2 linked regions of the Methylacidimicrobium sp. AP8 genome follow. The protein of the gene in region 1 binds, or shares a complex with, the protein of each later gene. Links are inferred from orthologs where the notes say so. Each region holds a gene or a part of one and is shown in the gene's direction. Other genes may lie near its edges.

Region 1 (6,345 bases):
GGTTCGCCCAGGGAGTCTGCGCCAAGCTGGCCGAGTGGACAGGGCTGCCCCTCTACTCCGCTCCCAACAAGTTCGCCGCGCTCGCTTCCCATGAGCCCCTTTTGGGCGTCAGCGCATCCTTGCGCAACGTGGCGGCTGCGCTGTTCAAGGTGGCTAACGACATCCGCTGGATGGCCTCGGGTCCGCGATGCGGCCTGGCCGAGCTGCGCTTGCCCGAAAACGAGCCTGGGTCCTCGATTATGCCGGGAAAGGTCAATCCGACGCAATCGGAGGCGATGACGATGGTCTGCATCCAGGTCATGGCCGCGGACGCGGCGGTCGGCTGGGCCGGCTCTCAGGGGAATTTCGAGCTCAATGTGTTCAAGCCGATGATCGTGTTCAACATCCTGAACGCCATCCGGCTTTTGCGCGACAGCTGCCGATCCTTCCGTGTTTTCTGCCTGGAAGGACTCCAACCGAACCTCGAGGTGCTCCGCAGCGAAGTGGAGCGGTCGCTCATGCTGGTGACGGCGCTGGCGCCCCGGCTGGGTTACGATCGGGCGGCGAAGATCGCCCAGGAGGCCAATCGCCGGCAGAAGACCATTCGGGAGATCTGCGTAGAGGACGGCCATCTGTCCGCGGAGGAGTTCGACGCGCTGGTCCGGCCTGAAAGGATGGTCGGCAACGGAGGCGGGGCGTGAGGGCGGACCGGGCCCGAGTGGTTCCGATGGGGGAAGTTCCCCGCATTCGGAGAGAGCTGGAGGGCAAAAGGTTCGTCGCCACCAACGGCTGCTTCGACCTGCTGCACGTCGGCCATCTCCGCTGCTTGGCCTTCGCCCGGTCGTTGGGGGATCTGCTCTGGGTGGGAGTCAACGACGACGAGTCGGTGCGGGCGCAAAAAGGAGAGAACCGGCCGATCCACCCCGATGTGGAAAGGGCGGAGCTTCTGGCCGGCCTGCGCGTAGTCGATCTGGTGACCATCTTCTCGGGAAGGCGGGCGACCGCGTTTCTTCGGGCGGTCCGGCCGGCGGTTTATGTGAAAGGAGGGGATTATCGGCCGGAGACGCTCGATCCGGAGGAGCGCCAAGCCTTGGAAAGCATGGGAGTCGAGATACAATTCTTCCCGCTGGTTACGGGTAGATCGACCACCGCGGCCTGGGAAGCATGGCGGAAAGGATGAGCGAGGAGCCCAAAGCCACGCTGGGAATTCTCGGATCGGGACGAGGGAGCAACTTCGCCGCCATCCGGGATGCGATCGCCTCGGGGAGGCTTTCCGCCTCGATTGCCGTCGTCATCAGCGACCGGGAGGACGCGCGGATCCTGGAATTGGCCCGCCAAGCGAATATTCCGACGGTGGTCTTGCGCCGAGGGAAGTTCCGGACTCGGCTCGAGCCCGACATCGAGGAAGAGCTTGCCGAATGCCTCCGGCGCTTTCGGGTCGACTTGGTGATCCTGGCGGGATTCCTGCGGGTTCTCAAGGGTCCGCTCCTGGCCGCGTACGCGGGAAGAATCCTCAACATTCATCCTTCCCTCCTCCCGGCCTTCAAAGGGAAGGACGCCTGGAAGCAGGCTTTGGCGGCGGGTGTCGCCGAAGCGGGTTGCACGGTCCACTGGGTGGAGGCCGAGGTCGACAGCGGACCGATTCTCGGACAGGCGCGGGTCCCTGTTCTGCCCGGAGATACGCCGGAAAGCCTGCACGCGAGAATTCAGGAGGCCGAGCACCGCCTCTACCCGGAGGTGATCCAGCAAGTGATCGATCGGAAGCTATGGCAGCAGATCCATTCGTAGAAGAGCAGGAGCTCGACCTTTGGAGGAAGCCCGAACCCGAAACGGCGGCCGCCGGCCGGAGCGCGGAAAGACCCCTTTCGGTCAGCGAATTGAACCGGCGGGTGCGCTCCCTTCTGGAGGCGGGCTTTTCGCAAGTGTGGGTCGAAGGGGAGATATCGAACCTCCGGAGCCCGAGCTCGGGGCATGTCTATTTCACCCTCAAGGACGAGCAGGCGGTCGTCCAGGTGGTCCTCTTCCGCGCCGATGCGGCTCGGCTGTCGATCCGGTTGCGGGAGGGGGCGGCCGTTGTGGTCCGCGGGCGGCTGACCGTGTTCGAGGCCCGCGGTCAGTACCAGATCATCGCAGCGGATGTGCAGGCACTGGGGGAGGGGGCGCTGCTCGAAAGGCTAGAGGCGCTGAAAAGAAGGCTGGCCGCCGAAGGGCTCTTTGACGCCTCCCGCAAGCGGCGGCTGCCGGAATTCCCGGAAAGAGTCGGTCTGGTCACTTCCCTCAAGGGTGCTGTCATCCAGGACTTTCTCCGTATTTTGCAACGCAGGGCGCCAGGAATCGAGATTTGCGTGAGGGATGTTCCGGTGCAAGGGGCTTCGGCGGCGAAGGCGATCGCCGGGGCGATCCGCGCCTTCGGCGGGCCGCCTCCGGTCGATGTTTTGGTTGTCGCCCGCGGGGGCGGCAGCCTGGAAGATCTTTGGCCCTTCAACGAAGAGGTCGTCGCACGGGCGTTGGCCGAATGCCCCGTGCCGACCGTGTCGGCGGTAGGCCACGAAACCGACTTTACGATCGCGGATCTGGCCGCCGATCTGCGAGCGCCCACCCCCTCCGCCGCTGCGGAGCTGATCGCCCGCGATTGGAACGACTGGCGCGCGGAGGTCGCCCAACTGCGGAGAAGGGCGGAGCGGGCCATGTCGCGGGTGCTCGAGCTGGCGCGGGAAAGGCTGGCGCGGCTGGCCGGCAGCCCGTTTTTCCATGAGCCCTCCCGCCTCATCCTCCGCTGGGAGCAGCTGGTCGATGAGGAGGAGGAGGCGCTCGGCCGCGCGCTCCGGCGAGCCGTGGAGATCAAGAGGGAGAGGTGGGAATCCTTCATGCGTCATTGGAGGGCGTTGCGATTCGACGAGCAGATCCGCCGCCGCTCGGAGCAGGTAGCCCAGTGGGCGGCGCGGCTGGCCGCCTTGAGTCCGGAGGCCACCTTGCAGCGCGGGTATGCCATCGCTTTCGATCGGCAAGGCCGTATCCTTCGCAGAGCCCATCCGGAGATGGTCGGCAGCGAGGTGCGGGTGCGGGTCGCCTCCGGAGGTTTCGGCGCGCAGGTCCTCCGCCTTTGTCCGGAGGAGCCGTGGACTCAGAACGCGGCGAATCGCGTGCGGGGCCAGGAGGCACCTGAGAATAATTCCGATACGGAGTGTGGCGGGGCTTGACATTCGGGGGCTGCCTGGCGATGTTTATCGTTCTCTCACGGACGGGGTCTTGTACCAGGAAAGAAAGGGAAACGGCGAGTGCCCATGTAGCTCAGGTGGTAGAGCACGTCCTTGGTAAGGACGAGGTCACCGGTTCAAGCCCGGTCATGGGCTCGGCCGCAGCGAAGGCCGTGTAGCGAATCGGAAGGATTAAGGACAAAGAAGCGAGGAGTATTCATGGCGAAAGACACTTTCGTGCGTTCGAAGCCGCATGTGAACGTAGGCACCATCGGACATGTGGATCACGGGAAAACCACGCTGACCGCGGCGATTACCTCTGTCCTAGCCAAGCAGGGTCTTGCGGAGAAGAAGGCATACGATCAGATCGACAACGCGCCGGAAGAACGTGAGCGCGGGATCACGATCAACACGACACATGTCGAATATCAGTCCGAGCATCGGCATTATGCGCACGTGGACTGCCCGGGCCACGCCGACTACATCAAGAACATGATCACCGGTGCCGCGCAGATGGACGGAGCCATTCTCGTGGTGAGCGCTCCGGATGGTCCGATGCCGCAGACGCGCGAGCACATCCTGCTGGCCCGGCAAGTCGGGGTTCCGGCGATCGTGGTCTTCCTCAACAAGATCGACATGGTCGACGACGCGGAGTTGATCGATCTGGTCGAGCTCGAGGTCCGCGAGCTGCTCAGCAAGTATGAGTTTCCGGGCGACAAGGTTCCCATCGTCCGGGGGAGCGCGCTGAAGGCGCTGGAAGGAGATCCCGCGGAGGAGAAGAACATCCTGGCGCTCATCGCCGCGATGGACGAATATATTCCGATTCCGGAGCGCCCGAAGGACCAACCGTTCCTTATGCCGGTAGAGGACGTGTTCAACATCGAAGGTCGCGGCACGGTGGTGACCGGCCGTGTCGAGCGAGGGGTCCTCAAGCGGATGGAAGAGGTCGAAATCGTGGGGATCCGGCCTACCACGAAGACCGTGGTGACCGATATCGAAATGTTCCGCAAGCTGTTGGACTCGGCGGAGGCGGGCGACAACGTCGGCATTCTGCTCCGGGGCATCAAAAAGGAAGATGTCGAACGGGGGCAGGTCGTCGCCAAGCCCGGGACCATCACCCCGCATACGAAGTTCCGGGCGCAGGTCTACGTGTTGACCAAGGAAGAGGGTGGACGGCACACCCCCTTCTTCTCGGGATACCGGCCGCAGTTCTACTTCCGAACGACCGACGTCACTGGCAATGTAAAGCTGAAGGAAGGGGTCGAGATGGTCATGCCGGGGGATAACGTCGAGATCGATGTCGAGTTGATCACTCCGATTGCGATGGAAAAAGCGATGCGGTTTGCGATCCGAGAAGGCGGCAAGACCGTGGGAGCCGGAAGAGTCGTTGAAATCCTGGCCTAGCCAAAGAAGGGAATTCTTTCGGCAATCGGCTTGCGGGTGTAAATTTTGAACAGGTTCTCGAAAACAGGGCAGTAGCTCAATTGGTAGAGTAGCGGTCTCCAAAACCGTTGGTTGGGGGTTCGAGTCCCTCCTGCCCTGCGGCTATGCGAACCATTTCCTTAACAACGTGGGTTGCGCTGGGGCTCGCCATGGCGGGCCTCGTTGCGCTGGGATGGCTGTGGAGGCGGCACGGACAACGAGTGGTGGTCTTCCTCAACGAGGTCGTTGGAGAGCTCAAGAAGTGTTCGTGGCCATGGGAGCCGCAGGAAAAGGGAGCGCGTCGCTACCGGGAGCTGATCGATTCGACCGTGGTGGTGGCGATCTCTTCGGTCCTGCTGGCTGCTGTGGTCACGCTGGCGGACTTCTTGTTGGTGAAAGTGGTGGGATTCCTCACTAGGCTGCAGTTATAGGACGCTCGATGAAACCGCGGGAAGGGGCGCAAGGAACCGTGTTGACCGAGAAAGAGGGCCGCGAGGCGCAGCAGGCGCCCGAAGAGCAGGGGCAGTGGTATGTCCTTCATGTGCTTTCCGGCCACGAAGGGCGGGTCAAGAAGAGTATCGAAAAGCGCATTCAAACCGAGGAGATGGGGGATCTGGTCGGGCAGGTGGTGATCCCGGTGGAGCGGATCTCGGAGATCCGCAGGGGCAAGCGTGTCCAAATGGATCGGAAGATCTATCCCGGTTATGTGTTCGTCCGGATGCGGCTGCGCGACGCCCAGAACAAGCTGATCGAAAAGAGCTGGTACTTCATTCGCGAGACGCCGGGAGTGATCGGATTCGCCGGCGGCGAAAATCCGATGCCGATGCCGCCCGACCAGGTTAAAGATATCCTGCGCCAGATGGAAGAGGGGCGCGAACGCCCCACGCCCAAGACTTCCTTCGCCGTCGGCGATCGGGTGAAGGTCGGCGACGGCCCCTTCCTCAACTCGGAAGGCGTCGTGGAAGAGGTGGACCTCGAGCGCGGGAAGCTCTGGATTTCGGTCAACATGTTCGGACGCTCGACGCCGGTGGAGCTCGAATTCTGGCAAGTGGAAAAAGCGGCGTAGGCCCGGTCGTGACCATGAGCCGGCGCTGAATGCGAAACGACGGGTGAGGGAGACGAGAAGAAGATGGCCAAAGAAGTGCAGGCGATCGTCAGGCTGCAGATACCGGCCGGGCAGGCGAATCCCGCTCCGCCGGTGGGTCCGGCTCTCGGACAGCACGGCGTGAACATCATGGGGTTTTGCAAGGAGTTCAACGCGAAGACGCAGAAGGAAGCCGGGATGCTCCTTCCGGTCGTGATCACGATCTATAAGGACAAGTCCTTTACCTTCGTCACCAAATCCCCGCCGGCGGCGGTGCTTTTGAAAAAGGCGGCCAACATTGCCACGGCCTCGAAGGAACCGAACCGCGTGAAGGTCGGGAAGGTCACCAAAGCGCAGGTGATGGAAATCGTCCGCTTGAAGAGGAAAGACTTGAACGCGGGCTCCGACGAGGCGGCTTTCCGCATCATCGCCGGAACGGCGCGGAGCATGGGAATCGACATCGAGGGATAGCCCGCCTATTGCGCCGGCCTTCGGGCCGGGTTCGAGAAACGAAGGGAGAGCGAGGTGAAGACGCGACGAAGCAAGCGCTACCGCGAGGCGGCAAAGCTGCTCGAGCCGGGGAAGTTCTACGGTATCGGCGAAGCGATCCAGGTTTTAGGCAAGATGCCCAAGACCCGCTTCGATGAGACGGTCGAGCTCTCG
Region 2 (6,302 bases), 650 kb from region 1 along the record:
CGGAGACTGGCTCTTTCGCGCTCTCCATCGCTTCGGCTTTGCGAACCAAGCGATCTCCCGCGACCGCGACGACGGCCTGCAACTCTTCGACTGCTTCGTGACCGCCGCCGTCCGTTGCCCTCCGCCGGAGAACCGGCCGTCACCCGCCGAACGGCGCAACTGCTATCCCTTTCTCGCTCGGGAACTCGACGCCCTCGTCAGAATCCGGGTCTTGATCGCACTAGGCGGATTGGCCTTCGCAACCCTGCTCCGTTGGGTGCGGCAGCGCTGGCCGGAGGAGGCGGCCTCCTCCTTGCCGCGCAGCCGGACTACGTTCGCCCACGGAGCGGAATTCACCCTCCCGGAAGGGCGAACCCTGCTCGCCTCCTACCACCCGAGCCAGCAGAACACCTTCACCGGTCGCTTGACCGAGGCGATGTTCGACGCGGTCTTCTCCCGCGCGCGTGCGCTGCTCGAAGCCGGCCGCGAAGGAACCCTTTCCGGCGGCGAAAGCGTCAAAAGTTGATGCGGACGGGGATCTCGGAATGATGCTCGCCCGAGCACCCTTGGTCGGTCGGAACGTCCACCGGACGATCGCTGGCTTGGACCAGACCCTTGGCGATGAGCCACTCTTCGAGCTCCTGGCCGCTGATATCGGCAAGCATCTCTCCGTCCACCTCGACGCACGGAGAGAAAGGCTGTCCGCTTTTCCGGATCATCTCTTCCCGATACGCCGGGACATTGATGATGTCGCGGTCCTCATAGGAGAGCTGATATTTCCTTAGGATCGCCCGCACGCCCTGGCTCCAGCCGCAGGTGGGCTTCAGATAGGCAATAATCTTGGGTTGGCTCATGTTTATCCTATAGGTCGGCAGTCGGAGGAACGCCAATGCTTTTTTCCGCTACGGGGTCCGTTTCCGGCCCTTTCCGCAGCGGCTCCGGTCTCGTTCCGGAGAGAAACGGCAGAATCGCGCGGAGGTTGCGGCAATCGTCCTCTACGCCCTCCACCTTCGGAGTCTCCAGAACCATCGGAATCCGCGACCAGCGCGGGTCCCGAAGAAGCGGGCCGAAGCCGGCGAGCCCTAGCGATCCTTTGCCCAGGTGCTCATGGCGGTCCCGCCGGGATCCGAACGCGGCCGCCGAGTCGTTGAGATGAATAGCGCAGACCCGATCGGCGAGCCCCAGGCCTTCCAGCATCCCGATGAAGGCCCGGTATCCGGTCGGAGTCGCAAGGGGATAGCCGGCCGCCCAGAGATGGGCGGTGTCGAGGCAGATGGCGAACCGCTCCGGGTCGTCCAGCTCCTCAAGAACCCGGCGCAGCTGCTCCAGCCGCCATCCGAGCTGGTTTCCTTGTCCGGACATGGTCTCCAAGGCGATGCGCACGCCCGCCGGCGATGCCTCTTTCGGAAAGAGAGCTCGGAGCCGCCGGACGAGCCGGGCCAGGGCCGCGTCGGGATCTTCGCCGGGCGCTGCGGCGCCGGGGTGGAGGACGAGGAAGGGAAGGCCCAGCCGCGCCGCGCGCCGCACCTCCTCGCGGAGCGCTTCCGAGGATCGCTCGGCCAGGGGATCCGAAGAGGCGGCCAGGTTGAGGAGGTAGCCGGCATGGGCAAAAAAGTAGATGCCGGAAGCGGAAGCGGCCCGGCGGAAGGCCAAGGCTTCTTCGGCTCCAAGAGCAGGGGCTGTCCATTGCCGGCAGTTCTTGAGGAAGATCTGCGCGGCGGAAAAACCGCATTGGGCCGCACGCTCCACTGCACGTTCGATCCCCCCGGCGATCGAGACGTGCGCACCCAGAAGCCGGCCCCGAAGCTCGGGGGCGGATAGGGGGCAAACGGGAGGCTGCCGTCCTCGCGATGGCGGGGCGGCTCCCTCCGCTTCCTTCCTTGAACTTCCCGGCATCGTTGGGTTCCGAGGACTTGTGAAAAACGATTGTCTTTTTAAGCGGCGGGGGCAAGATGAGTTTGGACGACGAGCATGGCCACGTGGACTCTTTGGCGGGAGATTCCGGATGAATGGGTTCACGAGATCCTCCTCGCGGTTCGCGACTCCGATAAGCGGCTCTACCGGGTCGCCATCGAGCTGACGAGCCGCCGCCTGGGGATCCGGCAGGGGAAGCTCCTGGAAATGCCGAAGGCGCAGAGGCATCAGCTCGCCCGGCGGGTGCTCTCCCTGCCGCAGAGCGAGGAGATCTCCTCCCATCTCTTCACCTGCTGGCTGGTGCACACGCGCGCGCCGATGCTCTGCGCCTGGCTGGATGCCCTCGAGATCCCCCATGATGGCCGGGGGGTCGTAGAGAAGTTCGGGGAGGAGCCCTCCCCGGAAAAGCTGCGGGAGGCGCTCGAGCGGCTTCTCGCCTGCTTCCCCCGGCTAGACGTCGCCATTTACCTCCGGCTCTTCAACGAGATCGATGAGGTCGGTTGGGAAGGCCTCGAGGAGATCCTTTCGGGCGATGAGCGGCTACGGATCGGAAGAGAAAGTACGGAAGCCGCGGAGGCCAGAGGATAGCGAGGGGGGCTCTTCATGGCGAAAACGGATGCGGCAGAGAATGCCGGTTCCTTCGAGGAGGCCTTTCGGCGGCTGCAGGAGATCGTGACCCGGATGGAGAGCGGAGATCTGGCTCTCGAGGACCTGCTGGATCGCTATGAGGAAGGGATGCGGCTTGTGAAGTTTTGTAGTGACAAACTTTCCCTGGCGGAGCAAAAGATCACCGTTTTGGGGCAAGGGCCCGGGGGCCAGGAGCCGGCGGTCGGAACGCCGCAGGCGGATCCGAAGGGCTCCGCCCTCCGAGGAGAAGAGGAAAAAGAGGGGTAATCCTTGGGACGTCTACTCGATGAGATCGATTCGCCGGCGGATCTGAAAAAGCTTCCGATCGGAGAGCTGCCTCGCTTGGCCGAGGAGATTCGCCAGGAGATGATCACGGTCCTGGCGAAGAACGGCGGCCATATCGGGCCTAACCTCGGGGTCGTCGAGCTGACCATCGCGCTCCATTACGTCTTCCAGACGCCGCAAGACAACATCGTCTTCGACGTTAGCCACCAGGGATATGTCCACAAGCTCTTGACGGGCCGCCGGAAACTCTTTCCGACGATCCGCCAGCCCAACGGGCTGTCGGGGTTCCTCAACCGTGCGGAGAGCGAACATGACTGCTACGGGGCCGGCCATGCGGGCACCGCTCTTTCCGCCGCCTTGGGCATGGCGGTCGGCCGCGACCGCCGTGGGGGAAAGGAGCACGTGATCGCCGTCTGCGGAGACGCGGCGTTTACCTGCGGCATCACCTACGAGGCCCTCAACAACGTCTGCGAGCAGACCCGGCGGCTGATCGTGGTCCTCAACGATAACGAATGGTCGATCGACAAGAACGTCGGAGCCATCGCGAGCTATTTCAGCCGGATCGTCAGCCACCCGGCCTACTCCTGGCTTCGCGACCGGGCGGAGGAGTTCCTCAAGAAGATTCCCAATCGCGGGGTCCTTCGGGCGGCGCGGAAGGCGGAAGAGGCGGTAAAAAGCCTGCTGCTGCCGAGCGTGATTTTCGAGGAGCTCGGTCTGACCTACTACGGTCCGGTCGACGGCCACGATGTGGGGATGCTGATCTCGATGTTCGAGTTCCTAAAGCAGCAGGAACATCCGGTCCTGCTCCACGTGCTCACCCAAAAGGGGAAGGGCTTCGCGCCGGCGATGGAGAAGCAGAAGAAGTTCCACGGCCTCGGTCCCTACCATCCGGTGACCGGAGAGACGCCCAAGAGCGAAACCGTGACTTGCTCCCAGGTCTTCGCCGACACCCTGATCAAGCTTGCCGATCAGAACCGCAAGGTGGTGGCGATCACGGCGGCCATGCCGAACGGAACCGGACTCGACCGCTTCCAGCCGAAGTTCCCCGACCGGTATTTCGATACCGGAATCGCCGAGGAGCACGCCGTGCTTTTTGCAGCCGGGCTGGCGACCAAGGGCTTCAAGCCTTATTGCGCGATCTATTCGACTTTCCTGCAGCGCGCCTTTGACCAGATCGTCCATGACGTGTGCCTGCAGAATCTGCCCGTGGTCTTCTGCATGGACCGGGGCGGGCTATCCGGCGACGACGGGCCGACCCATCACGGCCTCTTCGACATCTCCTACCTCCGCTGCGTGCCCAACATCACGATTCTCCATCCCAAGGATGAGGACGAGCTGGCCGACATGCTCTTCACGGCCATGCATCATCCGGGACCGGTCGCGATCCGCTATCCGCGCGGAGCCGGTCCGGGCGCAACCGTCAAGCCGTTCCCCGAACTGATCCCGATCGGGAGGGCCGAAGTCCTCCAGCATGGCCGGGATGTGGCGATCCTGGGACTGGGCATGATGATTCCGATGGCCCGCGCGCTTGCCGATGCCCTCGAAGCCGAGGGGGTTTCGGCGGCGGTGATCAATCCTCGAACCGTGAAGCCGCTCGACCGGGGAACCCTCGAATTCTTCGCACGCAGGGTCGAGGCGATCGTGACGATCGAGGATCACGTCTTGGCCGGAGGCTTCGGATCCCTAGTTCTCGAGGCGCTCTCCGACATGGGGATTGCGGTTCCCGTCGTCCGGATCGGTTGGCCGGACCAGTACATCGAGCACGGCAAGGTCGATCAGCTGCGGAAAAAATACGGCCTGACCGTCGAAGCGGCTCTGGAAAAACTGCGTCCCATCCTTAAAGGAAGGCAACGGTCCTTCGGGGAGATCGCGTAGGCGCAAACCCGCCGGCTCGCAAAAGGCGCGGTGTCTGCGACGGAAGCTTCCATGAAGATCGTTCTCGCCTACTCCGGTGGACTCGATACCTCCGTGATCCTCAAGTGGCTGGCGGAGCGCTACCGGGCCGACGTCATCGCCTATTGCGCCGACATCGGCCAGGGGGAGGAACTGAACGGTCTTGAGGAAAAGGCGCGCCGCAGCGGCGCTTCCCGCTGCCTCATCGCCGATCTCCGGGAGGAATTCGTCCGGGATTACGTCTTCCCCATGCTACGGGCGGGGGCGCTTTATGAGGAGCAGTACCTTTTGGGCACCGCGATCGCTCGTCCCCTGATCGCCAAGAAGCAGGTCGAGATCGCGCGGGAGCTCGGGGCCGACGCGGTCGCGCACGGGGCAACCGGCAAAGGCAATGACCAGGTACGCTTTGAGCTGACCTTCGCGGCGCTGGCTCCGGATCTGCGCGTCATCGCTCCTTGGCGGGAGTGGGAGTTTGCGGGAAGGGCCGATCTAATCCGCTATGCGGAAACGCACGGGATCGAGGTGCCCGTCACGCAGGCCAAGCCGTACTCCATGGACCGCAACCTTTTTCATATTAGCTACGAGAGCGGGATCCTCGAAGACCCCTGGCAACCTCCCCCGGCCGATCTTTTCCGGCTGACGTGCGATCCGGAGCACGCCCCGGGCGAGCCGGAGACGGTGGACCTCGACTTTGAATCCGGGAACTGCGTAGCCGTCAACGGGAAGAGCCTATCCCCGGCGGGAGTCCTGACCGCGCTCAACGAGATCGGGGGCCGGCACGGGATCGGCCGTATCGACATCGTCGAAAACCGCTTTGTCGGAATGAAATCGCGCGGAGTCTATGAATGCCCGGGGGGGACAATCCTCCGCTTCGCCCACCGCCAAGTAGAGACTTTGACGCTCGATCGGGAGGTCATGCATCTGCGGGATTCTCTGGTCACGCGCTATGCCGAGCTGGTCTATTACGGCTTCTGGTTTTCGCCGGAGCGGGAGTTTCTCCAAGCGGCGATCGAGCAGAGCCAGCGGTACGTAACCGGAACGGTCCGCCTCCGGCTCTTCAAAGGAGCTTTGCAAACGTTGGGGCGCAAGAGTCCCTACTCCCTCTACAGCCCGCAGCTGGCGACCATGGAGGCCGATCACGGGGCGTACGATCCGCGCGATGCGGGCGGCTTCATCCGGCTGAATGCCCTCCGGCTGCGGACGGCGGCGCGACGAGGGCGGGCTTCCTAGCCGCGGCCGACCCTTCACTCCCCGTCTTCCGGGCTTTCGTACCAGCTCCTGCCGTCGCGGGCGATCAGAACCTGTGCCGCCTCCGGTCCCCAGCTTCCGGCCGAATAGTTGGGGAAATCGGTCGGGGGATTGGATTCCCAGACCTGGAGGATCGGGTCGACCAGCGCCCAGGCCGCCTCGACTTGATCGGCGCGCATGAAGAGCGTGCCGTCTCCGAGGATGACATCGCGGAGGAGGGTTTCGTAAGCTTCCGGCGATTCGGACTTGAAGGCTTCGGAATAGGAGAAGCGGAGGTCGACCGGGGTGAGCCGGATGGTCGGTCCGGGCCGTTTCGCCTGGAAGCTAAGCAGGATGCTCTCCTTCGGCTGGATGTT

The links.
Region 2: the proteins of xseA (region 1) and xseB are in contact, whole or in part, in a cryo-EM structure (PDB 8TXR), measured with the Escherichia coli proteins. The link is inferred for Methylacidimicrobium sp. AP8 from one-to-one orthologs.

Annotation. Positions count from the first base shown.
Region 1 is NZ_LR797830.1:712,345-718,689, forward strand. The notes cover bases 963-3,962. They hold xseA (exodeoxyribonuclease VII large subunit), read left to right. Parts: upstream 963-1,745; coding sequence 1,746-3,179; downstream 3,180-3,962. Other genes in these bases: MTHMO_RS03170 (adenylyltransferase/cytidyltransferase family protein), read left to right, coding at 963-1,159; purN (phosphoribosylglycinamide formyltransferase), read left to right, coding at 1,156-1,767; tuf (elongation factor Tu), read left to right, coding at 3,396-3,962. Also shown: fumC (class II fumarate hydratase), read left to right, coding at 1-680; more of MTHMO_RS03170, read left to right, coding at 677-962; more of tuf, read left to right, coding at 3,963-4,580; MTHMO_RS03200 (preprotein translocase subunit SecE), read left to right, coding at 4,724-5,029; transcription termination/antitermination protein NusG, read left to right, coding at 5,038-5,664; rplK (50S ribosomal protein L11), read left to right, coding at 5,728-6,153; rplA (50S ribosomal protein L1), read left to right, coding at 6,208-6,345. UniProt on the Escherichia coli protein: Bidirectionally degrades single-stranded DNA into large acid-insoluble oligonucleotides, which are then degraded further into small acid-soluble oligonucleotides.
Region 2 is NZ_LR797830.1:1,357,554-1,363,855, reverse strand. What follows is about bases 1,185-4,141. They hold xseB (exodeoxyribonuclease VII small subunit), read left to right. Parts: upstream 1,185-2,496; coding sequence 2,497-2,787; downstream 2,788-4,141. Other genes in these bases: dxs (1-deoxy-D-xylulose-5-phosphate synthase), read left to right, coding at 2,791-4,141; MTHMO_RS06330 (hypothetical protein), read left to right, coding at 1,951-2,481; MTHMO_RS06335 (deoxyribonuclease IV), read right to left, coding at 1,185-1,875. Outside these bases: MTHMO_RS06345 (uracil-DNA glycosylase), read left to right, coding at 1-505; MTHMO_RS06340 (glutaredoxin), read right to left, coding at 495-833; more of MTHMO_RS06335, read right to left, coding at 841-1,184; more of dxs, read left to right, coding at 4,142-4,680; MTHMO_RS06315 (argininosuccinate synthase), read left to right, coding at 4,732-5,928; zwf (glucose-6-phosphate dehydrogenase), read right to left, coding at 5,943-6,302. UniProt on the Escherichia coli protein: Bidirectionally degrades single-stranded DNA into large acid-insoluble oligonucleotides, which are then degraded further into small acid-soluble oligonucleotides.